Regions from separate parts of the Agarivorans aestuarii genome, predicted to be linked through region 3. Evidence: predicted binding sites of a transcription regulator. Region 3 holds the regulator's gene; each other region holds the start of a gene.
The links. Region 3 encodes LexA, which represses DNA repair genes until DNA is damaged. Its sites were predicted from a motif close to TACTGTATNNNNATACAGTA; they were not measured.
Positions count from the first base shown of each region.

Region 1 (10,483 bases), 2.2 Mb from region 3:
CAAGGTAGCGGTAAGAGTTAAGCATGTTATTGGTAATGCTGAACTGCTTAACAAAGATGAAGAATGCCCAAATCGTTAGGATGCTTACGTAGTTAAGATTGTCACCGATGACGAAGTCACGCGGGAACTCATCTAAAATGTTGCCTACGCCGCCGGAGTGGATTATGGCAACAATACAACAGGTTACGGTTACGGCCATAATCACGACCATCTGCATAAAGTCAGATGCGATTACCGCCCAAGAGCCACCTGTTACAGACATAATGAGTACCACTAAACCCGTAAGAACAATGGTCCAGGTCATGTCGAAACCAAAAATACCTGAAGCGATAATAGCCAAACCATTTAGCCAAATACCCGCAGATACCACACTGTTTGGCATACCAGACCAAGTAAATACTTGTTCGTTATATTTACCAAAACGCATGCGGATTGCTTGAATTACCGTTACAACACGAAGTTGACGGAATTTAGGCGCGAAGTAGGCGTAGTTCATAAAGTAACCAAAGGCATTGGCTACGAAGATAATGGCAACGGCTAAGCCATCGGTATAGGCTTTACCAGCTGCACCGGTGAAGGTCCAAGCGCTAAACTGGGTCATAAAGGCGGTTGCACCTACCATCCACCAGAGCATTTTACCGCCCCCACGAAAGTAGTCGCTGGTGTTATTGGTAAATGTTCTAAACATCCAGCCAATGGCGATCAAAAAGCAAAAGTAAATGAGTACAATCAGGACGTTTAAATCCATTTCTGTTATTCCTCTTCCATAGTAGATGGGTTTACCTTAACAAGCACTATGGCATTATTGTATGACATATAGAGCTAACTGCGATTCTGATCTCACTTTTATGTTTAATCCAGTTAAAAACGTTATCTGGATCCCATCAAAATGGTCTCAATTGATAGATGCAATTTTTAGTGTAGCGGCATTTGGTAAACACAATGTAACAAAATGCTATTTTTGAGGCTGCCTATCGGCTCACAATTTGTAATACATTAACTGTGTGAATTTTGACCTGGTGTCGGTGATTGGCGACAGTTTTTTATTGTTTTTTACTTAGGGTGTATTGAAAAAAGTACAGCAATATCAAAACACTATCGTGATTCGTGTAGTGTAATTTTTTAAATCTGTTAACGTAGGCACACATTAGTCGTGCAGCATCGAATATGCTGCACTAAATTAATATGAATGGATGATTTCATAGGATAGTAAAAAGGACACCTATGGCTAACGAATTTGCAATGATTGAAGGCGCTTCGCGTAGTTTACACTTACAAGTAGCAAGGGAGATTGCCAGAAGTATTTTGTCTGGTGCGCTGCCTCAAGACAGTATTATTCCATCAGAGATGGAATTGTGTGAACAATTTGGCGTTAGTAGAACTGCTCTGCGTGAAGCAATTAAGCACCTTAGCTCAAAAGGCTTGCTTGAATCTCGCCCAAAAATTGGCACTCGAGTTAAAAGTCGCGAACACTGGAATATGTTAGATTCTCAACTACTAAGCTGGATGTCTGGTGTGGGTGAAACAAGCGATACCTTGACCGAGTTTCTAGCCTTACGCCGCGCTATAGAACCAGAAGCAGCCGCTTTAGCCGCTATTAATGCCAGTGCAGAACAACGCATGAAATTGTCTGAGTATTACCAGCGTATGGTTGAGATCGCCAAGAGTGAAGACCAAAGCGATTGGGTAGAAACTGATTTACAATTTCACCGCACGGTATATTTAGCCACGGGAAACAGTTTTTATATTCCTTTTGCTAATGTATTGCAGGTAATGTTCATTGGATTTTTCCAGCATTCTTCTAAAGAAGGTGGAACCTGTATGTCAGAACATACTGCTATTTACCAAGCAATTATGGCTGGCGATCCCGATAAAGCTCGTGATGCGAATGTGGCATTGCTTAATAACAGCAACCACCGTCTGCCAGAAGTAAAAGTGTAAAAAACCTCGCAAGGCGAGGTTTTTTTATGGTCGTCATCCATTTCATGTATTACAAAAGAAATGTTTTTTAGTTTAGATTAGAGTCGAATGTCTAATCAGCCGCTTGTTTGTTCTTTAATCCACCTCGTCTATTTCCCCCCTTTTTTATGATTTGTTATTCGCAGCTTTTACTGGCTATTTATCTGCTATTTGCTTGCTTAATTTGTAACCTAATGTAAGCCACTGAATCAATTGTGTATTTTCATGGGTTAGTTAATTCTATTCACCTAGCTTCGAGGCTTTTGTAGTATTTTATCTGTGTCTCGATCTAAGTCTTTTTGCTTAGGTAACTTACCTAGCGTTCCAGTGTGTAACTCTGTTACCACGGCTAACTTAGGTAACTTGTCGTTATTCAAGGCGGCATAGCGCTGCACAAACGATAAGAGGTGAAGAGATGAATCAACTATTTAATTTAGACGGTAAAGTGGCGGTAATTACCGGCGGCACTTCTGGTATTGGTGCAGCAGCAGCCGAGCGTATGGCAAAAGCTGGCGCAACAGTGGTAATCGCTGGGCGAAAGAATGCTATTGAGTTTGCCGAGCACATTGGCGGTATTTTTGTAAAAACCGATGTGTCAGACGAAAACTCGGTTCGCAACCTTATGGCCGTAGCCAACGACCTATGCGGAAAAATCGACATTGTAGTCAACTGCGCTGGAGTTAATCGCGGTTACAACACGTTGCTTGAATCTGAAAAAGAAGATTTTGATTTCAATTTTAATGTGAACACCATGGGTGTGGTTTATGGCATTAAACACGCCACACAGTATATGACCCAAGGCGGTAGCATAGTGAATGTTGCCTCTGCCGCGGGTGTACAGGGTGTGCCTTACTTAGCGCCTTATGTAAGCTCTAAATGGGCGGTATTGGGGATTACTAAAACCGCTGCCTTAGAGTTAGGTGAGCAAAATATTCGAGTGAATGCCATTTGTCCAACATCTGTGGATACACCAATGGCACGAGCCGAAGGTGGTGAGCCTCAATTGCGTATGGAGCATAAAGCAGTGCCGCTTGGTCGCATTGCCGAGCCCGAAGAAGTGGCAGCTATTATTCACTTTCTAGCTGCGCCAGATTGTGCTTTTGTTAATGGACAAACGATTGGTGTAGATGGCGGCTTTACTGCGGGTATGAGTATTAATGCCTACAATAGCTTAGCTGCGGAGTAGTTATTTGGCCAAGCTGCGCTGCGCTGAGCTAAGACTCTGCCCAGTGATTCGAGCTATCAAGTTACATAAACCACTAAGTGTTCGGTGAGCAATAATTTCTGCCTTTTATTGTTTTGATTGCTTAGTTTGGCTACTTGCCACCGGTAATACAGCGTATTACCGGTTTTTTTGTTTACGCAGCGGTGTTGCTTGTGCCGCCGTTGTCGGTAAATGTGGCTTTAGCTGCCAGTATTCGAGTGACCGTTGTTACGCTGCACAATGCGGCAAAGATAAGTGCTAACATAGCGAAGTGCTGTGGGAACAAACAAAATAGTACAAAGGTGGCGATGGTTTCGGTGCCCTCGGTTAAGCCACCTAAATAATACAAAGACTTATGTGGGTAAACTGTATTATCAATGTTGCGTTTAGCGGCCATAATCGCAAAGGTTAGAAAACTTGAACCGGTGCCCATAAAGGTCCAAATAAGTACGTTTGCCGCTACCGCGTTTTGTTCAGGCGAGGCAAGGGCGAAACCTAATACAACGCCAGAGTAAAAAATAAAATCGCAAACTATATCTAGGTAGCCACCAAAATCACTACAACCTTGTCTTCGAGCTAGTGCGCCATCTAAACCATCAAAAGTTCGATTAAGTAAAATAAGTACTAAGGCGATAGTGTATTGCTGAAAAGCTAAAAAAGGGATGGCACTTAGGCCTATGAAAAACCCGATAAGAGTGACTTGGTTGGCACTTAAACCGGCGTTGTCGAGCTGTTTTGCGCTGTAATCTAAGGGCGCTTTTATAATTTTTATGGCGTAGCGGTCTAACATTGTTGTCCTATTTACTTACTGTTATGTATTTATCGCATTGCTTAACGAAAATCTCGTGAACGTACCGATAAATCGGCGAGTAACCACGAACAGTCTTCTAGCTTCCCTGCAATAATATGTATTACTTCATCGCAGCGCTCTAATCGTCCGTGAACCTTAAGAAGACGAGACGAAATAAGGGCTTGGCGCTGCGCTTTAGCTGTTGCTGACCAGACTATCACATTGCTGTTGCCGGTTTCATCTTCTAGGGTAAGGAAGGTGACATCGGCCGAAGAACCCGGTCGTTGCCGACCAACTACTAAACCTGCCACCTTTACTAACTGACCGTGTTTGCACTGATGCAATTGCGCCTGCGAGTAACAATTTTTTAGTGCCTGGTGTTCACGCAATAAGTGCAGAGGGTGACGGCGTAAACTTACTCGTGTAGCTAGGTAGTCTTGGCGAATGTCTTCAACCTCGCTAGGTGCACTTAAGTTGACCGCTGCTTCTTCTGGCATATCAAACAGAGGTAAGGGGGCTTCGGTGCCACTCATCTGCCAGCGAGTTTGGTGGCGATGCCCGGCTAAACAAGCAAAGGCGTCGGCAGTGGCCAGTGATTCTAAACTGGTTTTATCGAGCTGTTGGGTGAGTTCACTAAGCTGGCTAAAACCCTGCTTGGGGCGACCAGCTAGCAAGCGAGTAAATTTTTGTTTGTTTAAACCTTTTACTTGCTTTAAACCCAGCCTAATCGCGCCTTTAGGAGCTTGGCTGTAGTCAAGGCTATGTTCCCAATCGCTTTGGTTGATGTCGATGGGAAGAATGTTCACCCCGTGGCGCTGTATGTCTTGAATGAGTTGGCTGGGGCTGTAAAAACCCATTGGCTGGCTATTGAGCAGGGCGCAGCAAAATGCCGCTGGCTCATGACATTTAAGCCAAGAGGAAATGTACACTAACAAGGCAAAACTGGCCGAGTGAGACTCGGGAAAACCGTACTCGCCAAAGCCTTGAATTTGCGAGAATAAGCGCTCGGCAAATTCGCTAGGATAACCTCGTTGTTGCATGCCGTTAATTAGCTTGTCGCGAAAGTAGGCTAGTTTGCCGCGCTTCCAGGTGGCCATCGCGCGGCGCAGTTGATCGGCTTCTCCGCCGCTAAAACCCGCTGCTACCATGGCCAGCTTAATTACTTGTTCTTGAAAAATCGGTACCCCAAGGGTGCGCGCGAGTACGGCTTCTACTTCTGGGCTAGGGTAGTCTACTGGCTCTTCGCCATTACGCCGGCGTAAATATGGGTGCACCATATCGCCTTGAATTGGCCCCGGGCGTACAATCGCCACTTCTATCACTAAATCATAGTAGTTGCGCGGTTTTAGTCGCGGTAACATGCTCATTTGCGCGCGCGACTCAACCTGAAAAATGCCTACGCTGTCACCTTGGCATAACATGTCATAAGTGGCGCTATCATCCTGTGGAATATCGCTAAGGCTTATAGTGCGTTGTTCTCGCTGGCTTAAGCTGCTTAAGCAGCGGCGAATGGCACTTAACATGCCTAAGGCTAGTACATCCACTTTCATTAAATGCAGTGCTTCTAAATCATCTTTATCCCACTGAATGATGGTGCGATCGGCCATGGCGGCATTTTCTATCGGTACTAAATCACAGAGTTTGTCTTGAGCAATCACAAAACCACCTACATGTTGCGATAAGTGGCGGGGAAAGCCTCGTAGCTGCTCAACTAATTGGGCAAAGCTATGGGCTTTGGCTTCTGGCAATAAGCCAGCTTGAACAATTTTGTGGCTGGTTGAACTGCTGCCATCGCGCCAATCAATATTATGATTAAGACCATGCAGAATATGCGCGGGAATGGCTAAGGCTTTACCTATTTCGTTAATGGCACTTCGGGTGCGATAGGTAACAATGCTAGCGGCTAAGGCTGCTCGATCTCGGCCATATTTTTGATAGATATATTGAATCACTTCTTCGCGACGCTGGTGTTCAAAGTCAACATCAATATCCGGCGGCTCATTGCGTTCTTTAGAGATGAAACGCTCAAACAACAAGCCCACTTGAGTGGGGTTTACCTCGGTAATATTTAAGCAATAACACACCACTGAATTGGCCGCCGAGCCGCGGCCTTGGCAGAGGATTTTTTGCTGGCGGGCGTAAGCCACAATATCGTAAATAGTAAGAAAATAGTGTTCGTAGTTAAGTTCGCTAATCAGCCTTAATTCGTGCTCTATTTGCTGGCGTAAGGTGGGCGTGAATTGTTCACCAAAGCGCTGCTGTATGCCAGCTTCAACCAATTCTCGTAAGTATTGCTGGCCTGTGTAACCAGGCGGTACATTGTCTTTGGGATATTGATAGCGGATCTCGTTAAGGCTAAAACTGCATTGGGCAGCAAGCTCACAGCTAAGGGCGATCTCCTGACTAAAATAACGCTGTTGCAAATGTGGCCACTGTAATAGGCGACGTTCGGCATTACTGCTTAATAAAAAACCCGCTTGCTGCACAGTGCTGTGTTGGCGAATGGCATCAAGAATGTCGGCTAAGCGCTTTCTATTAGCCAAGTGCATGCGTGGATTAATCGCGGCCACGCAGGCTATATCTTGTTGTTTAGCCAGTTGCCGGTAGGCATTTAATATCTTAGCTGGCTGGGACAAATCGTTGTGCAGTAGTAGATACAAAGGTTGGGGGAGTTGTTGCTGTAGCTGCTTAAGCTGTTTGGTAGTTAAGGTAGGGCTTGCTTTAACCAAGACTAAACATTGATCAAGCTGCTGATCGAACTGCTCTAGCTTTACTTTATAGCTGCCTTTTTTACTGTATTTTCTGGCTTGAGTAATAAAGCGACACAGCTGCTGATAGCCTTTGAGGTTTTTAGCTAACAGTACTATTTGGCATTGTTCTTCGGTGGTAAATTGGCTACCCACAATAAGCTTAATGGCTAATGGTTCGGCGGCTTGATGAGCTCGAACAACTCCACTTAATGAGCATTCATCAGCAATGGCAATGGCTTGATAGCCGTAACGCTGCGCTTGCTCTACCAATTCTTCAGGATGAGAAGCACCGTATAGAAAGCTAAAATTGCTTTGAGCATTAAGTTCAGCAAAGGGAGTGTTATTCATTAGGCAAACCAGCCGTGTAAGTACCACTGACGATTCTCTTGGCATACCCATGCCAAACCCTGATCAGGGCTTTGTGCCATGTAGTAATCACGATTAACGCTTTGTTCATCCCACCAACCGCTGGCAATGCGCTCTGGCTCAGAGAGTATGGTGTAATGCTGAATATTAATCGGCTTTAATTGTGGTAGTAGCCAACAAGGGCGAGCAAATTTTTTAGGGTAGCTAAGCGCTTCGTGTTGCGATAAAGGCTGGTATTGGCTGGCGTATTCGGGGCGAAAATCAGCTTGGCAGCTTAAGCGGCTAATAGCATGTTCGCCTAAACGTACGCTTAGTTGATCAAATAATAAATTGTCGCAAGCCGATTGCTGTGGCTCGAAGAGACCGGAGACTTCATGGCCAAGCGGATACAGGGCCTGACACTCTAAATTAAATTCAATCACCGCTGCGCTCAAACGAATCGATTCTAGCTTTAAACGAAATAAAGCCAACCAATCGTGACTGGTTTGTAATAAGCGGGCACTTTTTACGGTGATGATCTCACTGGGTTTATGGCGAAAATTTAGTGTAAGCACCAAGATATTGCTGCAAAACTGACGTTGCCTAAGCCATTGCTGTAGATGCTGACAAGCCTGTTTTAGTGAAAACATTAAGCCCTGAATAGTGTGTGTCTCGGCTAATAGCGGAAAACTTTGTTGATAGCGTGCTTGGGGCTTAATAAAAGTGAGTGGAGTACTTTGTTGCCCATTAGCCTGATCAAGTAAATTTAAACTGTCTTCTCCCAAGCGCTTGCGCAGCTCTGGCCGCGGCAGGCTACTAAGCTGCTTAAGGGTGTATAAACCCATAGCTTGCAGGCTAGTTACTAAAGAGGAAGGTAGATCGCTAGCGCTAAGTGGTAAGTCGGCGAGATGCTTAAGGCCAGAGTTTACTTGTTTAATATCTTGAGAGCGGGCTAACCAGCGCGCGGCCATAGCACTGGGGGCGTGAGCAATACGAAAGCTCAGCTGCTGGTGTTGGTAGTGTGTTACTAGCTTGGTGACATGTTGTTCTGGCTTAGGGTAAATATTACGCATACCGACACCGCTAATATACAGCCCGTTATCTGGATGTACTGCAACTTGCGCCGAGTAGTGCAAAGCTTGCTGGGCTAAGGCGTCAAAGTAGGCATCACAAGATAAATCACTTTGTTGATATAAACAGAGCTGTGGTGCTAATTGGTAAGCGGTATTAAGCGAGCAACCTAAATAAACCCCTAAGTGATGTGCTACTTGGTTAAGTTGAATGATTTGCTTGTTGTGATGGATCGCTAAAGCTTGTTGGCTTGGGTGATCGCGTTGCAATAAATCCAACGCGAGCTGAGGGAAATCAAGGTAAATCCAATACATGTTGTACTTGTGTAAAAAGCATCGGCGTTAATTAAGCCGTGGAATGTGTTGCTCATACAGTGGAGCTCCACCACGGCGCTTTAGCAGATGGTAGTTAATTTGGTCTGGTGACTTACTAGGGTGTAAGGCCATTCGTACACTGGCGCTAGAGCTTTGTTGTTGTTGCTGTAGCGGTCTAAACAGGTAACTTAAGCAATCGCCTTGTTCAGCGGCTAATTGCAAGCGGCGACTCGCTTTTAAATCTAAGCCATTTAACCAGCCTAATACTGCGCTACAAGAACCACTTTTAAGCGCTTGCTCAATGGTCCACAGTGCATCACTACATTGCTCAGGCCTAATCACGATTACCTTACTAATGTCTACGCCATGCTGCTGTAATGCTGGAGCATTGGGCATAAAAGGCGGAGCCACCCAAATAATCCAACGCGATTGTTGGCTAAGCTTAGCCAGGGCGGGCAACAACAATTGCAGCTCTCCAATACCATGCTGTTCGTAAAGCACTTCGGTGATCCCACCTTGTGGCCAACCATGGTTAGGTAGTTGCTGGTCGAGTTGCTCAAAGCCACTTGCATGAACGTCAAGATGACTGTGTTGCCATTGGCTGCCTTGCCATACCTTGTTGCTTTGTAGCAGTTGTTCAATTTGTTGTGCCATTGTTCGCTCCATGCTTTAAGTCAATGTCGATGTTTAACTGTGTATTTATACAGTGTATGCATATACAGTATTACCTGTTCAATAATTTTGCAAATGTTTTTTTGCTTTATATGTATGACAATTAGCTTGAAGCGCTAGTAATTTTTCGTAAATACTTGCAAAATAACATTGAAGACTGAAAAGGTTTTCATAGGAAGCGTGCTAATGAATAGGGATTAAAATGATAACTCTTGGTGAATACATAATAGAAAAACAACACCAGTTTCCCGACGCCACAGGGGAGCTTACTCAGCTATTAGGGGCTATTCGTTTAGCCGCTAAAGTGGTTAACCGTGAGATCAACAAAGCAGGGCTAGTTGATATTATCGGTGCTACTGGCGTAGAAAATGTGCAAGGAGAAGTGCAACAAAAGCTAGATTTATATGCGAACGAAAAGTTTAAAGCCGCGCTTGAAGCGCGCGGTGAGGTGTGTGGTGTAGCCTCGGAAGAAGAAGATGAGTTTGTGAGTTTTGACAGTGCTCGCTCCATCGACAGTAAATATGTGGTGTTAATGGACCCTTTAGATGGTTCATCAAACATTGATGTGAATGTGTCGGTGGGAACCATTTTCTCCATTTACAAACGTATTAGTCCTTGTGGTACCCCTGCGGTATTAGAAGACTTTTTGCAGCCTGGTTATCGCCAAGTGGCAGCAGGATACGTGGTATATGGATCGTCAACCATGTTGGTGTATACCACGGGGCATGGCGTACATGGTTTTACCTGTGATCCATCTTTGGGGGTGTTTTATCTCTCGCACGAGAATATGACGATTCCTGATGACGGGGTAATTTATTCGATTAACGAAGGTAATTACCTTAAGTTTCCAACTGGGGTGAAAAAGTACTTAAAGTACTGCCAAGAAATTGAGCCGGAAACTAATCGACCTTACACCTCTCGTTATATTGGCTCGTTAGTATCAGATTTCCACCGGAATCTGCTTAAAGGCGGTATCTATATTTACCCTTCAACCGCCTCTGCACCTAAAGGTAAGTTACGTTTGCTGTATGAATGTAACCCTATGGCCTTTTTAATTGAACAGGCCGGTGGTAAAGCGAGTGACGGATTTACCCGTATTATGGATATTGAACCAGAAGAGCTGCATCAGCGGATCCCCTTCTTCTGTGGCAGTACCCATATGGTAGAAACCGTTGAAGGCATGATGCGCGAGTACTCCTCGAACGAGCGCAGCGACTAAGGCTTAGTCACTTTGTTTGCCCTGACGAGCCAGTCGTTAGGGCAAACAAATATGCGCTGTTCGGGTTGCTTAGCTTGCTGTGGTAAATACAACTGCAGGGGGCCTCTTGCTAAGTCTAATAACTTATCGGCCTTTTCTAGGGCGTGGCCTTTAGGGTTT
Region 1 is NZ_AP023033.1:2,570,742-2,581,224, reverse strand. Features, by position in the region: gene K5609_RS12000 (sodium:solute symporter family protein) at 1-748, opposite strand, end outside; gene K5609_RS21845 (FadR/GntR family transcriptional regulator) at 1,225-1,941, shown strand; gene K5609_RS11990 (SDR family NAD(P)-dependent oxidoreductase) at 2,375-3,145, shown strand; gene K5609_RS11985 (CDP-alcohol phosphatidyltransferase family protein) at 3,318-3,953, opposite strand; gene K5609_RS11980 (error-prone DNA polymerase) at 3,995-7,051, opposite strand; gene K5609_RS11975 (Y-family DNA polymerase) at 7,051-8,433, opposite strand; gene imuA (translesion DNA synthesis-associated protein ImuA) at 8,461-9,087, opposite strand; gene fbp (class 1 fructose-bisphosphatase) at 9,308-10,324, shown strand; gene K5609_RS11960 (DUF1853 family protein) at 10,321-10,483, opposite strand, start outside.
Region 1: a site for LexA is predicted at 9,123-9,142, ahead of imuA (translesion DNA synthesis-associated protein ImuA). Genes of this name have one in related genera too.

Region 2 (10,483 bases), 890 kb from region 3:
CTTTCCGCCAACGCATTTTGGTAGCAATCATTACCGTCTGTCATCGATGGTCGAATTTGGTTTATCAACAGTTCATCCTGATAAGCTGCCGAGCAGTATTGTGAGCCTCGGTCTGAGTGGTGTACCGCGTTAGCGATATAGCGCTTATCTTTAACCGCCATTTTCAGGGCCTTCACTACGCTGTCAGCTTTCATGTCATCACTCAAGTGATGACCGACTATTTTACGAGAAGCGGCATCGGTCACCAACGACAGATAGTGCACACCTTGGTCTGATTCAAGATAGGTCATGTCGCTAACCAGTACATGCTCTGCATCATGTAATCCTTCCTCTTTCAGCAGGTTAGGATGTTTCTTCATCCAGTGCTTGCTGAATGTCGTTTTGGTGAAGCTTCTCTTTGGTTTAACCAGCAAACCCTCACGTCTCAAATAGGTAAAGAGCCCATCTCGTCCAAGTTTAATGTCGTGCTCAAGGAGTTTAGGCTTTATCAACACGTAGAGCTTGCGTACACCCAATCGCGGCATATATTTACGCCAGTACTGTACCCAGTCTTTGATGACCGATAACGTCGCTCTACGGTTTTCCATTCGGGCGACCGCCTGATAAATAGATTGCCGTGAAATACCCGCCGCGCGACATGCAGCAGCTAGATTTATTTCGCTGTCGGTTTTCGCTTGCCAGATGTACCGGATAAGTACTTTTTTCTAAGGCCCGCTCCGTATTCATTGTCCATGATATCGACCATACCATTGAGGATTTGGTTACGTAGCTTCTCTTCGGCTAACTCACGCTCAAGGCGCTTGATTGTTTCGGCTGGCGTTTCTTTTGAATTAGGCATAAGGGGATGCTGAAATGGTTTTGACCAATCAAGCCTACCATGTTTTCTGAGCCAAACCAGTACTGTTGAACGACCCTGAATGCCAAATCGGGCTTGAGCTTGTTTGTAAGTCATTTCGCCTTTTTCGACGCGCTCTACGACACCTAATTTAAAGGCCAAGGTGTAATCTCGTTGTGTGCGCTTACGGCTTGAGTTAATGGGTGTTGTCATAAAGAAGTCCTCTTTATGTCAACCTATTTCCGGACGGGACAGCTAAAATAAAAAAGCCAGATGATTAATCTGGCTTTTTTATTGATGTTTTGTGTTTAACCGGCGTCGAGCGGTTGCATAAAGTCTTCGCTGACTTCGTAGTCACCTTCGATGAAGGCTAAGTGGTCATTCACAAATTGGATCACTAAGTCGCGCTTTTCAAAATCACCGTTGCCACTTTGATAGCTGTATAAGTAATACCAACGTTCTTTATCGAAGGCGTCAATTAACATTGGAGTACCTAGTACAAAACGCACTTGCTCCTTAGTCATGTTAATGCGGAGCTGCTCTACTTTGGCATCATCAATGTAGTTGCCTTGTGGAATATCAATTTTATATACCATCCAGTCGAAGGCAGAACAGCCACTTAGGCCAATGCTGGCTAGTAGAACAAAAATTTTGGCAGTAAAACGCATGTGAATCGAAGCTCCTTGTTAAGGCAAGCATCATAACTAAGCCTTGCCATAAAAAGAAGCTTGGAATGCTAAGAATTCAATCCTTAATCAATAATTCTTGCGCGTTTGCTAGCGCCGAAGCGGTAATTTCATCACCTGCAAGCAAGCGGGCTAGTTCTCCAATGCGCTGTTCTGTATCCAAGGCTTGCATGTTTGTTATCGTTTCGTTTTTCTTTTGCTGTTTGCTTACCAGCATTTGTTGATGACCGTGGCCTGCAACTTGCGGTAAGTGGGTGACACACAATACTTGGCATTGTTTACCTAGCTGGCGCAACATGCCGCCAACTACTGCAGCAGTTGGGCCGCTAATGCCTACATCCACTTCATCAAAAATTAGCGTTGGGGTTAAGATACTGGCAGAACAAATTACCTGAATCGCTAAGCCTATGCGTGAGAGCTCGCCGCCGGATGCGACCTTTTCGATGGCCTGCATAGGTTGGCCTGGGTTAGTGCGCACCAGCAGTTCAATTCGGTCAATACCGTTGGCGTTGGTAAATTGCTCATCACTTTGTAAAGAAAACTCACACTGGGCTTTTGCCATGCTTAATTTATGAATTTCTTTGGTGATTTGTTTGCTTAAGCTATTAGCAGCGCGCTCACGACTTTTAGACAGCTTGTTGGCTTTAGCTAAATATAGTTGCCATGCCTTATCAATATCTTCGGCAAGGTGTTCAAAGCGTTCTGTTTGTTGGCTTAGTTGTTCTAGTTGATGTTGTAACTGTTGATGCAGCTCTGGCAGTTGTTCTGGGTTTGTTTGGTGTTTCCTTGCAAGCTCTAAGGCTTGGCTTAAACGCTCTTCTAATTCTGCAAATAACTCTGGGTCGTAATCCAATTGCTCACTGTAACTACTTAACTGCTGAGTGGCTTCTTCTACTTGGATTTGAGCTTCGTGCAATAGGTTATTGATTGCATCTAGTTTAGGGTCTAATTCGAGCAGTTGGCTGGTTGTTTTGCAGGCTTGGCCTAGCATATCTAATACGTTTACTTGCTCATCGTGGCCAAGTAGCTGAGTAAGTTGATAGCTTGATTGTTGTAGCTCGGTGCTATGAGACAAACATTGATGCTGCTGCTCAATCGTTTGGTATTCACCGGGCTGTAGGGCGAACTCATCTAACTCTTTGACTTGGTATTCAAGTAACTGACGTTGTGCAGCCAATTCATTTTGCTGTTGTTCTGCTAGCTCTTTCTCGTTACATAAGCTTTTCCAAGCTTGGTAGGCTTGTTTAACGTCTTGAATAAGTTGAGGGTGAGCTGCATATTGGTCAACAATGCTTAACTGCTGACTTGGCTTTAATAATAGTTGATGGGCGTGCTGGCCATGAATACTGACAAGGTATTGGCCCAAGCTTTTTAACTGCGCAGCGGGTACCGCTGTTCCATTAATATAGGCTTTCGAGCGTCCCTCTTTGGTGATAACTCGGCGCAGAATACACTCATCATCACTTAGCAGTTCATTTTGTTGCAGCCAAAGCTGGGCACCTTGGTTATTGCTTAAATCAAATTGAGCACTAATTTCGGCTTTATCTGCGCCTTGCCTAACTACTGAGGCTTCGGCGCGATTGCCTAAACATAGGCCTAACGCATCAATGGCAATAGATTTACCAGCACCAGTTTCACCAGTGATGGTGGTCATACCTTGGTGTAGGTCGAGTTCAAGAAACCGAACAATCGCAAAATTTTGTACGCTTAATTGAGTGAGCATATCTTTACCTGACTATTTATACAGTAACTGTATAAATATATAGTTCTATTTTTAAACATGCAAGTACCAAAGCTTAAATGTTGTTCGGTATAACCTTGAAGAGATACAGCGTATCATTTTTCTTTGAACAGATTTGACCACTTACTCTTGCTGTTTAAAAACCTCTAAAGAGGGTAAGGCATTGCCTTCAAAATCAAACAGGGCTTGGTTTTCCCATGAGTTCCCTAGGCCCCATTGATCGCCGCTGTATTCCATGCCTGCGTTTGTCGACCAAGTGGCCCCTTGAATAGGTAGCCACGCGGGCTCCCAGTAGTAGATGCCTAAGCCCATATTATTTGGAAGCTCGTTAACTAACGACATTATGTCTACTAGAAATTGTGCTTGCCCACTTACGTTTATTTGATAGCCTTCTATTGGATCTGCACTTGAGTAACTGTTGGCTAGTGAGTCGCCATTTTCATGTGTGAAAGGGAAGGCTGTTTCAACAAGTAACACTGGCTTGTTATAACGAGCAATTAGATCTTCCATGTTGGTTCTTACGTGTTCTACCGGGCCATGCCACCACGGGTAGTAAGACATGCCTATAATGTCGAAGTCGACACCTTGCTCACTTATTTCATCAAACCACCAACGAAACGTTTGGTTGTTACCTGCTTCTGCGAGGTGCAGTATGATTTGAATATCTTTGCCACTGTTGTTGTCATGTACAGCTTGAATTCCTGCATTGAGTAGTTGCGATAAGCGCTCAAACTCATTGCCATCTTGTCCCCAGCTTTTTCCATCTGGCCAAAGCATTCCCCCATTTAATTCGTTACCAATTTGCACCATGTCTGGCACAACACCTGCGGCTTGGTGGGCTTGCATTATCTCGGCAGTATAGTCGTATACTTTCTGTTTTAGGTTATCAAAGGTAAGGGTTTCCCAGCCTTGGGGTTTACTTTGTTTTTTAGGATCTGCCCAAAAATCGCTGTAGTGGATATCTAGCAGGAATGACATATCGTTTTGATGAGCACGTATGCCAAGCTCAATGGAGCGCGCAAGGTCATTGTTGCCACCCCCAAATGGTTCACCGTTACTAGAGCTAGGGGCAACCCATAATCTTGCGCGAATAGAATTTACGCCATGGTTTTTTAGGATAGTCACTAGATCTTGCTCGATACTGTTTTGGTAGTACTTTCCTCCCAGCGCTTCAATCTCAGGCAGCATCGAGATATCCATTCCACGAATGAAGTTATGTCTAAGATCAGGAGCGGTGATGCTGGCATTGTTATCGCTGCTAGTAGGTTGGTTCGCAGACTGGCAGCCGGCAACAATAAACACCATAAACAATAGCGCTGTCTTTATTCTCGAGTTCATTGTTTGCCTCGTTTTATAGCCAATTGTTTGGCGATTACCGTGGGTATTTGTGCTCTGTTTTGTAGTTAAATAAGTAAAACACAGAGTTTTGTTTGTGAAAGGTGTATTGGAGCGGTTTAACATCAATATAGCTACTGTTTTTAAGTGAGATTGCGAGCTGGAAAAGGCTTTTCACAAAAACTGTTTGTTACCTCCAGGGCGCTATTTAATTTACCTTAATTTGCTATGGTTAATTTTTTCTTTCAAGTTCTTTGCTGTTTAAAAATTTAGCGACTACGCTTTTGCTTGTCACATTAGTGTCATTAAATTGGTGCATGTTTATCAAATACTTGTTGTAAATAAGCCGCTTTTGTCGGTAAACCATTTAACCGTAGAACTACATGGAAGAGATTATGTTGAATAAACGTTTATCATTAAGTGCGCTGGCACTTAGCGTGGGCGCAATGGTAAGTGCGCAGGCCAATGCTGAAACTTTACGTTTGCTTACTTGGGGCGGCTATGCACCACAAGAAGTTATCGAAATGTTTGAGAAAGAAACCGGCATTGAAGTAAAAGTAACTAAATCAAACAACGAAGACATGATCTCTAAACTTCGCGCTACTGGCGGCTCGGGTTTTGATTTAGCCCAACCTAGCCAAGATCGAATCACTGGTGTGCAACAGCAGTTTGGCATTTATCAGCCTATTGATTTAGCCCGTATTGAGCAGGCCCAAATAATTACCTCAATGTTAGATGCTACTAAAAAGAATACTGCTGTAGGTGAGCAAGTGTTTGGTGTTCCTCATGTGTGGGGAACCAGCGGCTTGGTAGTAAATGGTGAAATGGCAAAAGATGTGGCCGATTACACCGACCTATGTCAGCAGCGGTACCAGGGTAAAATTTCTTATCGCTTAAAGCGCCCAACCTTAATCGGTTTTGCTTTTGCATTGGGTGAAGATCCGTTTGCTGCTTACGCTGATCCCGTTAAGTACCAAGAAATATTGAACAAAGTTGAAAAGACTCTGGTTGAATGTAAGCCTTTGGTTAAGACTTACTGGTCTGGCGGCGACGAGTTAATGAACTTAATGCGCTCTAATGAAGTAGTTGCCGCTATGGCTTGGGATGCTGGCGGTTGGAAGCTAAATCGCGATCAACAGAATATCCAGTTTGTAGCACCTAAATCTGGAGCTTTGGGTTGGATTGATACTTTTGCCATTCCTAAAAAATCTAAAGCAGTAGATGCTGCGTACAAGTGGATTAACTTTGTTATGCGCCCTGAAGTAGCAGCTAAAATTACCGAAGCTGCAGGTAACTTCACCGCCTCTAAAGGTTCAGATGCTTACGTAAACGAACTGGCGAAGTCGCAGTTTAATGCCAGCTTTAGTAGCGACGACATCGACAACATTAAGTGGTACCCCGCTGTTCCTGCTGGTTTAGAAGCAATGGAAGGCAAAGTACTGGATCGCGTACAAGCGGCCAACTAGTTTTATTGGGGCGCTCGCGCCCCTCTGCTTTATTTGGAAGTACTATGGCGGCAAACGCTAAATATGATCTTGAATGTAAACACCTTTCCAAGCATTTCTCAGAATTTACAGCAGTAGATAAGCTTAATTTCTCGGTTGAGGCTGGCTCATTTTTCTCTATTTTAGGCCCTTCTGGCTGCGGTAAAACCACCTTATTAAGAATGTTGGCTGGCTTTGAATCACCCAGTGAAGGTGAGATTCAGATCCATCAAAAGCGGGTTAACGAGCTAGCGCCAAATAAGCGTCCAGTGAATATGGTTTTTCAGCACTTGGCTCTTTTTCCGAACATGAATGTGTCGGAGAACATTGCTTACGGATTAAAGCGCCGTGGTGTTAAAGCCAACGAGCGACAGCATAAGATTAAAGATGTGTTAGAGCGAGTGGGCTTAGATGGCAGTCAAAACAAGCAAATTACTCAGTTATCGGGCGGGCAAAAACAACGCATTGCGATTGCCCGCAGCTTAGTACTGGAGCCTCGATTACTGCTGCTTGATGAGCCCTTAGGCGCACTAGATTTAAAATTGCGTGAAAAGATGAAAGTTGAGCTAAAGCACTTGCAGCGCGAATTTGGCACAACCTTTATCTACATTACTCACGATCAATCTGAAGCCTTGGTGATGTCAGATAAGGTGGCGGTAATGAACAATGGCCGCTTTGAACAGGTAGCCAGTCCGCAGCAGCTGTATTATCAACCGAATACGGCGTTTGTGGCCAAATTCGTTGGCCAAACCAATGCGCATTCAGCAGTGGTGTGTGAACAACGACAAGGTGTTGCTTTACTTAAAACCGCTCGGGGTCGCCACCTGATCGTAGCGACTACTATTGATCAAGCAGAAAAGTCGGTGGTGGATGTATTTGTGCGGCCAGAAGCCATTGGAATTTGTGAAGCGGGAAGGGAAGTTCAAGCCGATAACCAGTTTGATGTAGAAGTTGAAGAATGCTTGTTTGATGGCGCAAGTTCCACCTTGGTAGTTAAAGATACTCACCATCAAGACAGTTATCGAGTGGCTCCAGGTGCTAGTTTTTCTTTGCAGCACATAGTTCCGGGCAGTAAGTTACGAATATTTTGGGATGCTAAGCAAGCAATCTGTATTAGCCAAGAGGTGAAGGGTGAAAGCTAAAGGGCTTGGGTTTTACTTATTACTGCTTCCTTTTGTGCTGTGGTTTGTTCTGCTTATTGTATTGCCACATTTGCAGATGCTAGAGCTGTCTTTCATCAAACGGGATTATGTGGCAGGGGACAGCGTAGGTTGGTACCAATACCAACAGTTTTTGGGCGAGCCGCTTTATTGGCGAACCTTATTACGTACAGTGTGGATGTCGTTGTTAGCCACTTTTATAACCTTGTTAGTGAGCTTTCCAGTGGCATTTTTCATTGCAAAAGTGGCTCAAGGTAAAATTAAACGTTTGCTGTTGTTAAGTTGCTTACTGCCTTTCTGGGTAAGTGAGTTAGTGCGCACTTACGGTTGGATGATATTGCTACGTGAGTCTGGTGTGATTAGCCAAGGTTTAATGGCTCTGGGTTTAACCGAGCAACCGATTGAATTTTTGTACAACGATGTGAGCATGTTAGTTGGGTTGGTGTATACATCAATGTTGTTCATGGTGGTGCCATTGGTAAGTACTTTAGAAGGCTTAGATCAAAGCTTAATAGAAGCCGGTTACGATTTGGGCGGCAATGGTTGGAACGTTACTACCTCAATAATTGTCCCTTATGCTATGCCCGGCATTGTATCGGGTTGCATCATGGTGTTTATGCTTTGCCTAGGAAACTATTTAACTCCGCGTTTATTAGGTGGAAAAGATAGCCTTTGGTTTACCGAACAGATTTTTACTCAGTTTATTACGCGTTTTAATTGGGAATTAGGCGCTGCCTTTGGGGTGATTTTATTGCTGGTTTCGTCTTTAGTTGTGGCGCTGGGTTTAAAGCTAAGTGGCCAATCATTCAGTCGTACTTTGGGACGCTAGGGGAGCCTTATGTTGCATCAATTACGTGGCCCTGCTAAATCCCTTTATCAGTTCTATATGGTGGGGTTCTTAGTCTTTTTGGCACTGCCATTAAGCATTGTGGCGGTGTTTTCATTTAATGATAGTTTGTTTGCAGCACTACCTTGGCAAGGCTTCACCTTGGATTGGTTTATTGGTCAAACCGAACCTAAACTAGGCATTCTTTACGATGATGGTTTGTTGTCTAGCATTGCGGTGAGTGCTTCGATAGCGTGTTTTGTTACCTTGTTTTCTTTACTGCTTGCCACGGCTAATGCTTGGCTGTTCATTCGTTTTGATTTCCCAGGCAAGAACTGGTTATACATTGGTTTATTGTTGCCTTTAGTGATACCTGGAGTGATTTTAGGGGTGGCAATTTTAGTCGCCAGTAGCAACTTGGCGAACAGCATTGAGAACAGTTTTGCTTGGGAGTTAGAGTGGTTAAGGCCAGGATTTGTTTTGGTGGTGATTGGCCAAGTAGCGTTTATTACTACTATTGCTACCTTGGTGGTGTTAGCGCGCTTACGTAAGTTCGATTTTAGCTTGGAAGAGGCGGCGCTAAATCTAGGGGCTAATTCTTGGGTCGCTTTTGTTACCGTGGTATTGCCGTTTCTTAGCCCTGCATTAATTGGAGCTGCGATGGTTAGCTTTTTAATGTCTTTTGAAAATTTTAATACTACCTTAATGCTGGTGGGCTCCGACGCGCCGCTGACTATTGCTATGTATGACCGTTTACGCGAAGGGTCAACACCAGTGCTCAATGCTGTGTCATTATTATTGATGCTTGGCTCTGCTTTTATTGCTTTGGTATCGATGTTATTTGATGGCAAAAATAAACAGGATTAAGTTCTTAGTGTTTAAAAAATAACAACGTTTTGTTGTGGCTTTTGCACTTAAGTTGACGATAAAAGTTAAAAATTAGCTGCGCTGTTATTGTTTATCGCTATTGCGATTTGAGCGTGATATAACCAACAGCTCACTGTTGTATTAGGGAGTAGTTGGTGAAACACAGCAGTACCCACTCTAAAGCCTTTATTATCTTACTTGCAGGCATGATGTCGTTGGTGGCCTTGTCGGTGGATGCGATGCTACCGGCGCTGGTAGCTATTGCCGAAGATTTCGAACTGGCTAATCCCGCGCATTCCCAATGGACCATCACATCACTGTTTATAGGCCTTTCGATTGGCCAACTTGTTTATGGGCCATGGTCAGATGCGGTTGGCCGAAAACCTCCTATCTATGTTGGTTACCTACTATTTATTGTAGGTAGCATTATCTGTGTATTGTCTAGCTCGTTTGCTTGGCTTATCGCCGGGCGAGTACTGCAAGGTATGGGCGCAGCTGCGCCAAGAATTATTACCATGGCCTTAGTGCGTGACAAGTTAAAAGGCGCTGAAATGGCGCGCATTATGTCTGTGGTGTTTTCGGTATTTATTGTCGTGCCGATTTTGGCCCCCGCGGTGGGCCAAGTTATTTTAGGCTTGGCCCACTGGCGTTGGATCTTCGGCATGTTATTGCTAATGGCTATTGCTACTGGTCTTGGGTTTTGGCGGGGACAAGAAGAAACTTTAACCTTGGATAAACGCCGCCCTCTAACATTACAAAGCTTTGTAGAAGGGCTTAAGTATTTACTGCAAAAGCGCAGTGCGCTGGTTTACACCATTGTATCTGGTTTTATTTTTGGCGCTTTTATGGGTTACTTAAATAGCGCGCCATTATTGTTTATTCAACTCTACAATCAAGCCGACAACTTTGCGCTGCTGTTTGCTTTAGCGGCGATTGCAGTAGGTGTTGCATCGTTAGTGAATGGTCGCTTTGTACTTAAGTTAGGCATGCGCTTAATGATTAAGGCTGCGTTGTGGGGCTTACTTGCCCTTACGAGCGTATTTTGTTTATTACTAATAGCTAGCAGCGGAGTGCCTCCTCTTTGGTGGTTAATGGCTTACTTGATCCCAGCATTTTTCTGCATTGGTATTTTGTTTGGTAATTTAAATTCTTTAGCCATGGAGCCTTTAGGAGCAATTGCTGGAATGGGCTCGGCGTTTGTCGCGAGTATTTCTACACTGGTGGCGATTCCCATTGGTAGCCTTATCGGCCTTAGCTTTAAGCAAACCTGTTATCCAGTGGTTATTGGATTTGGGTTAGTGGCAGCGAGTAGCTTGCTGCTAATCAAGTGCTTCGATAATCCAGATGTTGAAGACAAGCAATTATCGACTTCTTAAAGCATAAAATATCGTTTTTAATCTACATTAAATCAGTGGCTTAAGGAAAAATTGGAGAGTTTTTCTTTAATTCGCTGATTAGTTGTTACGGTTTAGTATTTTAACCAAGCGTTTGAATAACGAATTGGTTTTAAATGTTGAAGTTATGGTTATTTGTGATTCTTAATGCTGCT
Region 2 is NZ_AP023033.1:1,281,854-1,292,336, forward strand. Features, by position in the region: one part of gene K5609_RS05965 (IS3 family transposase) at 1-697, opposite strand, end outside; one part of gene K5609_RS05965 (IS3 family transposase) at 697-1,048, opposite strand; gene K5609_RS05970 (outer membrane protein assembly factor BamE) at 1,144-1,503, opposite strand; gene recN (DNA repair protein RecN) at 1,580-3,244, opposite strand; gene K5609_RS05980 (glycoside hydrolase family 53 protein) at 3,386-4,600, opposite strand; gene K5609_RS05985 (extracellular solute-binding protein) at 4,993-6,063, shown strand; gene K5609_RS05990 (ABC transporter ATP-binding protein) at 6,108-7,223, shown strand; gene K5609_RS05995 (ABC transporter permease) at 7,213-8,070, shown strand; gene K5609_RS06000 (ABC transporter permease) at 8,080-8,934, shown strand; gene K5609_RS06005 (multidrug effflux MFS transporter) at 9,090-10,310, shown strand.
Region 2: a site for LexA is predicted at 3,270-3,289, ahead of recN (DNA repair protein RecN). Genes of this name have one in related genera too.

Region 3 (10,483 bases):
TCATGCCCAGCAAATAAGTAATCTGATTTAGTTACTTATAATATGGGTCTGCACACGCAGGCCTTTTAGTTTGCAACGAGCTTCCAAGCGGATCCTCCGATAAACTTTTCCCAAGTCTAACTACCTTAAGCTAGTTTTTAACTCGCTTATTTGCAAATTGAAGTACCCGATTTAGTCTGAAGGAGTACAAAAAAATGGAGAGATATGACATCGCCATTATATTAGATGTAAGTGGCTTTATTCAGTCGTTATCTTTAACCTCAGCCTTAATTTACACCATTCTTTTTTCAAGGCTTTTCTGAAGTTTATTGGCATCATAGGGTTTCATGGTCTTCCACGTTTGACACTCTTTGCGAGGCCGTCCACAACCTAAGCACCAACCTTTGGGGCCGGAGAAATTACAAACATCAAATATGTAAGGACCGCTTAAGAGTGAAATTATTTATAAAATCGGTTGTAGTTATTACGCGGGTTCATGTTTAGTTTTCCGTTTAAGCAAACTCAAAAACGCTAAAAATTCCGCTTAGTACCGAAATTTAGTGTTAGAAATTCACTTAATAGTGAAATAAATTTTAAAGCTGGTGCGAATGTTTTTGGGTTTTCACTTTTAATTTCAGCAGCTTAAAGTTGGTTCGTGTTCGAGCGGAAAATTTCAATTTTTCGTATGTTTTCGCGTCATGTTTTACGGTTAAAAGTAGCGCTATAAAAAACCTTTCTAACTCAGTTTTTGTCCAGAGATTTGTTATACCAGTCGATAGGCTAACAAGGTTTTGCCCCATTATGTGTTAACTATAGAGTAAAGGCTTTCGCCTGCGGCGACGTCATTTTTCTTTGACGAGCAAAGAAAAACGAAGCAAAAAGAAAACTCGCCCTGCATCTTCTTAGATCCTCCGTTGCGCATTCGCAAGGGAGTTGAAGTAACTCGCTACGCTCAAACAGACTTCAACTCTGCTCCCTTGTTCATTTGCGCTACTCGGCGAAGATGATGGGATTGAAAAGCATGGTCTTGGCTATAGAGTGTGTGAAACGGTTTTGTCCAATAGCGAGTTAGCTTTACTCTTCGTATCTTTCTTTTATCCTGAATTCTATCTATTTGTGACTGGTGTCACGAAATATCGGGTGTAGTTTCAAAGTAGCGGAAAGAATTCCAATGAAACTGAATCCTACAAATAAGTCACTGATTTAGATAAAGCCTTGCTTCATTATCTATGCTGTATATACTAACAGTGCGCTGTATAAACCTACAGGTAAATTATGAAGCCCTTAACACCTCGTCAAACCGAAGTCTTTGAACTTATTCGCCGCCATATTTCCGATACCGGAATGCCGCCAACTCGCGCAGAAATTGCCAAGGAGTTGGGCTTTCGCTCAGCTAATGCGGCTGAAGAGCACTTACGTGCTTTAGCTAAAAAGGGCGCTATTGAGATGATCCCGGGGGCTTCGCGTGGTATCCGTTTAAGTGAAGCGTACTTGCCCGCCAGTGCCAATGAGTCTGCGGCCGAGGAAGCAGAGCCGGGTTTACCTTTAATTGGCCAAGTGGCTGCCGGTGAGCCTATTTTGGCGCAAGAGCATGTAGAGTCGCACTATGCGGTAGATGCTAATCTGTTTAACCCGCATGCAGATTATTTGCTGCGGGTGCAAGGTATGAGCATGAAGGATATTGGCATAATGGATGGTGATTTACTGGCTGTGCATAAAACCAATGATGTTCACAACGGCCAAGTGGTGGTGGCGCGTTTAGAAGACGATGTTACGGTTAAGCGTTTTGAGCGCGACGGTAAAATGGTTTACCTGCATCCAGAGAATGAAGAACTCTCTACTATTGAAGTTGATTTAGAATATCAAAGCATCGAAATTGAAGGTTTAGCGGTAGGCATTATTCGCACTGCCGATTGGATGTAAGCCTTACATAGCAATAAGTTCCGCCTTTTTTAAGCCCAAATCAGCCTGATTTGGGCTTTTGTCGTTAGCATCACATCTTTCGTGTTTATCCATAAAAATCTCAACAATATATTTACATTTCTTTAACTTAGGGGTTAATTTATAAGCAGTAGCTTGTATTTAGCTGTTGCTGTCTACTACTTTTGGGGTGGGGGATTTCCCTTTTTCTGCAGCTACTTTCCTAGTTTGGAGAGTTGTTGTCGTTGGCTACTAGCAAAGGAGAGCGCTGTGGGCCGATGGATTCAGCTAATAATGCTGACATTCTTTTCGTCGCAAGTATTTGCGCAAGAAATGTCATTCAACTTACGTCCGGGTGTTACCGCCATTAGTGAGCAGGTTTATGGCCTGCACATGACAATTTTTTATATTTGTTGTGCTATTGGGGTGCTGGTGTTTGGCGCCATGTTCTGGGCTATTTTTCATCATCGCAAGTCTAAAGGGGCCAAGCCGGCTCAATTTCATGAAAGTACCAAAGTAGAAATTATTTGGACCATCGTTCCTTTCATTATTTTGATAGGGATGGCGATTCCTGCCACTAAAACCCTGTTGGCCATGGAAGATCCTTCCGATGCCGATATCACCATTCAAGTAACAGGGTCCCAGTGGAAGTGGCATTACAAATACTTTGACCGTGAACTGGAATTCTACAGTGTGCTGGCATCTGATATGGATGAAGTTAACGGCAAGCTGGAAAAACGCAAAAACTACTTGCTTGAGGTAGACCGTCCGCTGGTATTGCCCATCGATAAAAAAGTGCGGTTCTTGATGACTTCAGAAGATGTTATCCACTCCTGGTGGGTACCTGATTTTGCAGTTAAGAAAGACGCCAACCCAGGCTTTATTAATGAGGCTTGGACCATCATTGATAAACCCGGCATATACCGCGGCCAGTGTGCTGAGTTATGTGGTAAAGACCACGGTTTTATGCCGATTGTGGTTATTGCTAAAACTCAGGCCGACTACGATACCTGGTTAGCCGAAGAAGAAGCGGCTTATCTAGCTAAGAAAGCCCAAGAGTTGGAGCTGGTGGCTATGACCATGGAACAAGATGAGCTGATGTCGCTGGGCAAAAAAGTCTACGACAAAAGCTGTGCGGCTTGTCACCAAGTTAATGGTGAAGGTTTACCGGGTGTATTCCCTGGTCTTAAAGACAGCCCAATTGCGGTGGGGGATGTAACTAAACACATCGAAGTGGTTGTACACGGGGTACCAGGCACTGCAATGCAAGCCTTTGGTAAACAGCTAGGTTTAAAAGAACTGGCTGCTGTAATTACTTACGAGCGCAATGCTTGGGGTAATGATACCGGTGATTTAGTGCAGGCCAAGGATGTTGTGGCCGTGCAAAACGCAGCGCAGTAGGGAGAGAAATAATGAGCACGATTAGTGACGTTCATGCTGACCATGACGAGCACCATCACGGCGCCCCTCGCGGCCTTATGCGTTGGGTATTAACCACTAACCACAAAGACATTGGCTCTATGTATTTGTGGTTCAGTTTTGCCATGTTTATTACCGGTGGCGCAATGGCTATGGTTATTCGCGCAGAACTGTTTCAACCTGGCTTACAGCTGGTTGAACCTAACTTTTTTAACCAAATGACCACCATGCATGGCCTTATTATGGTGTTTGGTGCAGTAATGCCAGCCTTTACTGGATTGGCTAACTGGCTGATTCCAATGATGATTGGCGCGCCAGATATGGCCTTACCTCGGATGAATAACTGGAGCTTCTGGATTCTACCTTTTGCTTTCACCATGCTGTTAGCTTCGTTATTTATGGAAGGCGGTGGCCCCAACTTTGGTTGGACTTTCTACGCACCGCTTTCTACTAACTACAGCCCTGATAGTACTGCCTTGTTTGTATTCTCGGTGCATATTATGGGCATCAGTTCGATTATGGGGGCGATCAATGTGATTGTAACCATTATGAACTTACGTGCACCCGGCATGACTTACATGAAGTTACCGCTATTTGTGTGGACTTGGTTTATTACCGCATTTTTGTTGATTGCTGTGATGCCGGTATTAGCGGGTGCAGTGACCATGGTGCTTACAGACAAGTATTTTGGCACGTCGTTTTTTGATGCCGCCGGCGGGGGAGACCCTGTACTGTTTCAGCACATATTCTGGTTCTTTGGCCACCCCGAAGTTTACATTATGATTTTGCCGTCATTCGGCATTATCTCGGCGATTGTTCCAGCCTTCTCTCGTAAAAGGTTATTTGGTTATGCCTCGATGGTTTACGCCACTGCATCTATTGCTGGTTTAAGCTTCATTGTGTGGGCGCACCATATGTTTACTACTGGTATGCCTGTTGCGGCTGAGTTGTTCTTCATGTTTTGTACCATGCTGATCTCGGTGCCTACTGGGGTGAAGGTATTTAACTGGGTAGCCACCATGTGGCGCGGTTCAATGACCTTTGAAACGCCGATGTTATTCGCACTGGCCTTTATTGTGCTGTTCACCATAGGTGGGTTCTCGGGATTAATGCTGGCGATTACGCCGGTGGACTTCCAATATCACGACACTTATTTTGTGGTGGCGCACTTCCATTATGTATTGGTAACTGGCGCGGTATTCTCGATTATGGCTGCTGCTTATTATTGGCTACCCAAGTGGACTGGCAACATGTACGACGAAGGTTTGGGTAGGTTGCACTTTTGGTGTTCGCTTATCTCGGTGAATGTGCTGTTCTTCCCTATGCACTTTTTAGGCTTAGGTGGTATGCCACGGCGTATTCCAGACTATGCCCTGCAGTTTGCCGATGTTAACGCCATTGTGAGTATTGGTGGCTTTGCCTTTGGTTTGTCTCAATTCATCTTCTTGTACATGGTTATCAAGTGTATTCGAAGCGGTGAACCTGCTCCGGCTAAACCTTGGGAAGGCGCAGAGGGCTTAGAATGGGATGCATTGCCATCGCCAGCGCCTTACCACAGTTTCTCTACACCGCCGGAGATTAAATAATATGCTTGGCCATGGCCGTTTAGTCACAAAGCTGCTGCTTGTAGTAGTGGCTATGTTCGGCTTTGGTTACGCCTTGGTGCCGCTCTATGACGTGTTTTGTCAGGTTACCGGCATTAACGGCAAAACAGCTACAGAAGCCAGTGAATTAAGCCTTGTTACTGACCAACAGCGCACCGTAACCGTGGAGTTTATTAGCTATGTACCGCAAGGGCTTAATTGGAAGTTTGGCCCTAAGGTTAACCAAGTAAAAGTCCATCCAGGTGAGACTCTACAGGTTGATTTTAGTGCCAGTAACCTTACTCCCAAACGTGGCACTGTGCAGGCGGTTCCTTCGGTTAGTCCTGGTTTGGCGGCCAATCATCTAAAAAAAGTCAGCTGCTTTTGTTTTGAGCAGCAAACCCTAGCTCCGGGTCAGCAACAAGACATGCCATTGTTCTTCTATGTAGATCCTGAGTTACCTAAAGATATAAATACCTTAACCTTGGCTTACACCTTATTTGCTGTAGAGGGCGAGCCGATTGAATCTGAAACTGCACAAGTAAGTGCCGATGGAGAGGTGGGCAATGACGCAGCCTTATGAGAAATATTACGTTCCCGCACAAAGTATATGGCCAATTGTTGGCGCGGTGGGTTTATTCCTAATTGCAATGGGCGCTGGGTTTTCTGTTCAACAAATGGGCAGTGAACAAAGTTACGGCCTATGGATATTGTCTTGTGGCTTTGTGGTAATTGTTACCATGATGTTTGGTTGGTTTGGCAATGTTATCCAGGAGAGTATGGATGGCTTATATAGTGCCCAAATGGACCGCTCTTTTCGCCAAGGCATGAGTTGGTTTATTTTCTCTGAAGTAATGTTCTTTGGTGCATTCTTCGGAGCGTTATTCTACGCCAGAATGATTGCTGTGCCTTGGTTGGGCGGTGCTGGTAATAATGAAATGACTGGCGCGGTGTTATGGCCAGAGTTTACTGCCATGTGGCCGCTAGTTGAAACGCCCGGCGGTACAACAACCCAAGCGATGGGCTGGTTCGGCTTGCCACTGTTGAATACTGTAATACTGGTGATTTCGTCAGTGACTTTGCACTTTGCTCATGTGAGTTTAGAGAAAGATAAACGTGGGCCACTTAAAATGTGGTTAGCCATTACCTTGGTGCTAGGTTTTGCTTTCTTATTTTTCCAAATTGAAGAATATATTCATGCATATCAGGAATTAGGCTTGCGCCTTGATTCAGGCATTTATGGCAATACCTTTTTCTTACTCACCGGTTTTCACGGTTTACACGTTACTTTGGGCGCCATCATGCTTACGGTGATGTTTTTGCGGGTACTAAAAGGCCACTTTACCGGTAAGAGTCACTTTGCATTTATGGCATCGAGTTGGTATTGGCACTTTGTAGATGTGGTGTGGTTGTGTCTGTTTATTTTTGTCTATGTGCTTTAGTAAGGGCGTGGGTTGGGCTGAATAATGCCCAAGGCCATGGCGAGTAAAACCAATAGGATAACCAACACGCTAAAAACTAAGCGTTTACCCAAGTAATGGGTCATTGGTTTTTCTCCGCCCTTTAGCATTACCCGTAAAGCAAACAACATGTTCACCACCACAAACAGGATTAACGCGGTAATTAGCAGTTTTATGACCATAACTAAGCTCTCTCAACAGGCTGATAAAAAAACAGTGTCTTACCGCTTGATACTGTTTGTTGTGCTTATGGTTGCGCTGATAGGGCTAATGGTCAAGCTTTCCTTGTGGCAATGGCAACGCAGTGAACAAAAACAGCAGTTATTAGATCAATACCAGCAGCAATCTTTGCAAGAAAGCAGTTTAGAGCAAGCGCTTCGCTCTGGTGTGCAGCCATTTCAGCTGGTGACGGTAAGCAGTATTACCGCTATGGATAAGTATCTATGGCTAGACAATAAAGTGAACGACGGTGTGGTCGGCTACGACGCTTATACACTGGCAAGCACTCCGCAAGGTAATGTATTGGTGCGCTTAGCTTGGCAGCCTGCAGGTTTAGACCGAAGTATTTTGCCTGATGTGCTTAATGCCGATGCATTAGCTCAGCGTTATCGTTTAAGAGAAATCAGCTTACCTGTGGTGCTTATGCAAAAGCATTGGTTGGAAGAATTACCGCAGGGCTTGCGAGTTCAACAAATAAATATCGCCGCCTTGGCCGATTATTGGGGTATTGATTTACTGCCCTTTGTTTTAGATAGCCAGCTTGAACATAGCTCGACGCAATTGGTTTCTATATCGCCGCAAAAGCATCAAGGCTACGCTTTGCAATGGCTATTAATGGCCCTGGTTGCGGCTGGCTTAACTATTTATTTTTGTAAGCAAAACAGAAACAAGGAAGGTTTATGAGAAGTCACCAAAAAACCATGTTGTTACTTGCTTCGGTATTTTTAGTGCCACTTATTTTAGCTTGGGTGGTACTTAAAATGGGCTGGTATGAACCCGGTGCACTAAGTCATGGAGAGTGGTTTGAGCCGCCAATGCAGATAGAAAACTACCCGATTGGTAAGTGGTCGATTGCACAAGTGATTGATGGCGATTGCTCACAAGCCTGTTTGCAACAACTGAATAAACTCAATAATGCTTGGTTAGCCTTAGGCATAGCCAAACAGCAAACCCAAAAGGTCGCCCTTACTTCTGGTGAGCAATTGGAACAGATTAACGATGGCCTTGAGCAAATGACGCTAGGGCAGGCGAATCAACAATTAGCCGACTACGACCAGCAGTGGTTGGTTGTAGACCCAACCGGTTGGGTGATTTTGAGTTACCAGCCCGCTCAAGGTGATGAGCAAGTTAAAGGACTAATTACCGATTTGAAACGATTAATCAAAAACTCGCGGTTTCAATAGGGCTTAAGGACAGCATATGCAAAAGGGATTAATTGCAGCTATTTTACTTGCCGTGGTGGTGATTGGCTTAGGCGCTTTCACCCGTTTAACCGATGCGGGTTTGGGTTGCCCTGATTGGCCCGGTTGTTATGGTCAGCTAGTGGTTCCTCAAAGCGAGGAACACATTCAACACGCGGCAAACGCTTATCCTGAGCGGCCACTCGAAACCCACAAAGCATGGAACGAAATGATTCATCGCTATTTTGCCGGCACCTTGGGTTTATTGGTAGTAGCTTTAGCTGCTCTAGCATTTTGGCAAAAGCAACATCGCTTATTGGCATTGGCGTCGGTGCTATTGATTGGCTTTCAAGCCATATTAGGCATGCTAACTGTAACGTTGGGTTTAATGCCGATTGTGGTCATGGGTCACCTGTTAGGTGGCTTTTCGATGCTGGCTTTACTGTTCACTTGGTTGATGATTGCTAAGCGACCTTTTGGTAAACCGCAGCGGAGTGGACGGTGGTTGTGGCTGGGTTTATTGGTACTGGTGGTGCAAATCGCGCTGGGCGGTTGGACGTCGGCCAACTATTCGGCAATTTCTTGTCAGGGTTTACCGCTTTGTCATGAAGAGTGGCTGGGTTCTTATCAGTTAGAAGCGTTTGATCCCTTGCCTGCAACTAGTGGCAATGATTACGAGTTTGGGGTGCTAAGCCACGAGCAACGTAAAACCATTCATGTAACACACCGGATTTGGGCAGGGGTCACAGCCATTTACCTATTCGTTTTAGCCTTGAGTTACATCCAGCGTCGACATAGTGATATGGAGCGGGGGCGTGCTTCTAGGTTAATCTTTGTATTGTTTACCCAAGTGGGCTTGGGGGTTGCCAATGTGCTTTGGCAAGTACCGCTGGCCATCGCGGTGGCGCACAATTTAGTTGCTGTCATGCTGCTGTTAAGTTTAATCAGTTTAATCTTGGCTCACTATCAAGGTGGAGCTGTAGCAACATACCTTGAGCAAAAGGAGACGCATTATGGCGAAGTTGAACACGCTTAATCCGCCAAGTTCATTGACTAAAGGGATTAATTGGCGAGCCTTGTATAAGCTTACTAAGCCAAAGGTAGTGGCATTAATTGTGCTCACTGCGGTAGTGGGTGCCTGCTTGGCAACTTCTGGTTTGCCGCCTTGGCAAGCTCTGCTAGTAGGTAACTTAGGCATAGGTTTAATGGCCGCGGGCGCTGCCGCCTTTAATCACTACATTGATAGCGAAGCAGATGCAGCAATGGCACGCACTCATAAACGCCCTTTGCCTACTGGTGCTATAGCCAATTGGCAGGCCTTGCTATGGGCCTCACTGTTATCAGTGGTAGGTTTTTCCATGTTGTATTGGTGGGTTAATCCACTGACTGCTTGGCTAACTGCAGCTAGCTTGGTGGGGTATGCGGTGATTTATACCCTTTGGCTTAAACGAGCAACGCCGCAAAACATCGTAATTGGCGGCTTAGCAGGTGCTATGCCTCCATTGTTGGGGTGGACGGCAGTAAACAACGCCATATCGGCTGAGCCCTTATTGCTAGTAATGCTAATATTCACTTGGACTCCGCCACACTTTTGGGCCTTGGCAATTGCTCGCCGTGAAGATTACGCCAAGGTTAATATTCCAATGCTGCCGGTTACCCACGGTGTTGGCTTTACCAAAAAGTTGATACTTCTTTATTCTCTCTTACTATTCGCTGTTGCTTGGCTACCCTTTTTAGTAGGTATGAGCGGGGTGCTTTATCTCGTATTAAGTTGTGCGCTCAACTTGCGTTTTATGCACTTAGCTTGGCGACTGTATAAAGGAGATAACCAGCGTGACGCAATGCGCCTATTTGCCTTTTCGATAGTGTATTTGATGTTGTTGTTTGTTGCCTTGTTGGCAGACCATTGGTTGTTTGCTTTGCTATAAACAGTCCCTAGCTTTTAAAGTCTTGCCGAGAGTGTAACTAACTCTTACACTCTCGCTATCGCCTGCTTAGTTTCCCTTTCATGTCTGTTTCGCGTTTTTCCGCCATTGCGGCCATTGCCGTGCCAATGATTTTATCTAACATCACTATTCCTTTATTAGGGCTGGTGGACACGGCTGTTATTGGCCATTTAGATCATGCTTATTATCTTGGTGGGGTCGCTTTAGGCTCAATGATGATTAGCTTGGTGTATTGGTTATGTGGCTTTTTACGCATGTCGACCACAGGCTTAAGTGCGCAAGCTTTTGGTGCAGATGATCGGCAAGCTTTGCAAAGGGTGGGATTTAACTCTGCCTGTATTGCGTTAATCATTGGCCTGGCTTTGCTTTTGTTAAAACAGCCGATATTGCAACTTGGTTTGGCTTTAGCCGGAGGCAGTGAACAAGTTCAATATTATGCGGCGCAGTATTTTTCTACCCGCATTTGGGGCGCGCCTGCGGCATTGTTAAATCTGGTGTTGCTGGGGTGGTTATTGGGCATGCAAAATGCTCGAGCCCCCATGTTACTGCTGATTGTGGCTAATACCACCAACATTGCCTTGGATGTGCTGTTTGTTGTGGGGCTAGATTGGAAAGTGCAGGGTGCTGCTTTAGCCAGTGTGATTGCCGATTATTTTTCATTGGCAGTTGGCTTGGCGTTGTGCCGCAAGCAGTTTTTAACACGATTTAATGCCTTACCGTCATTAAAGGATTGTTGGGCCGATTTTAATCGCCAGCATTTGGCGGGACTATTCTCG
Region 3 is NZ_AP023033.1:395,665-406,147, forward strand. Features, by position in the region: gene K5609_RS01855 (DUF1254 domain-containing protein) at 1-17, shown strand, start outside; gene K5609_RS01860 (DUF1289 domain-containing protein) at 272-442, opposite strand; gene lexA (transcriptional repressor LexA) at 1,255-1,902, shown strand; gene coxB (cytochrome c oxidase subunit II) at 2,194-3,300, shown strand; gene ctaD (cytochrome c oxidase subunit I) at 3,312-4,904, shown strand; gene K5609_RS01880 (cytochrome c oxidase assembly protein) at 4,906-5,484, shown strand; gene K5609_RS01885 (cytochrome c oxidase subunit 3) at 5,468-6,343, shown strand; gene K5609_RS01890 (DUF2909 family protein) at 6,340-6,543, opposite strand; gene K5609_RS01895 (SURF1 family protein) at 6,536-7,264, shown strand; gene K5609_RS01900 (hypothetical protein) at 7,261-7,764, shown strand; gene K5609_RS01905 (COX15/CtaA family protein) at 7,781-8,797, shown strand; gene cyoE (heme o synthase) at 8,775-9,689, shown strand; gene dinF (MATE family efflux transporter DinF) at 9,770-10,483, shown strand, end outside.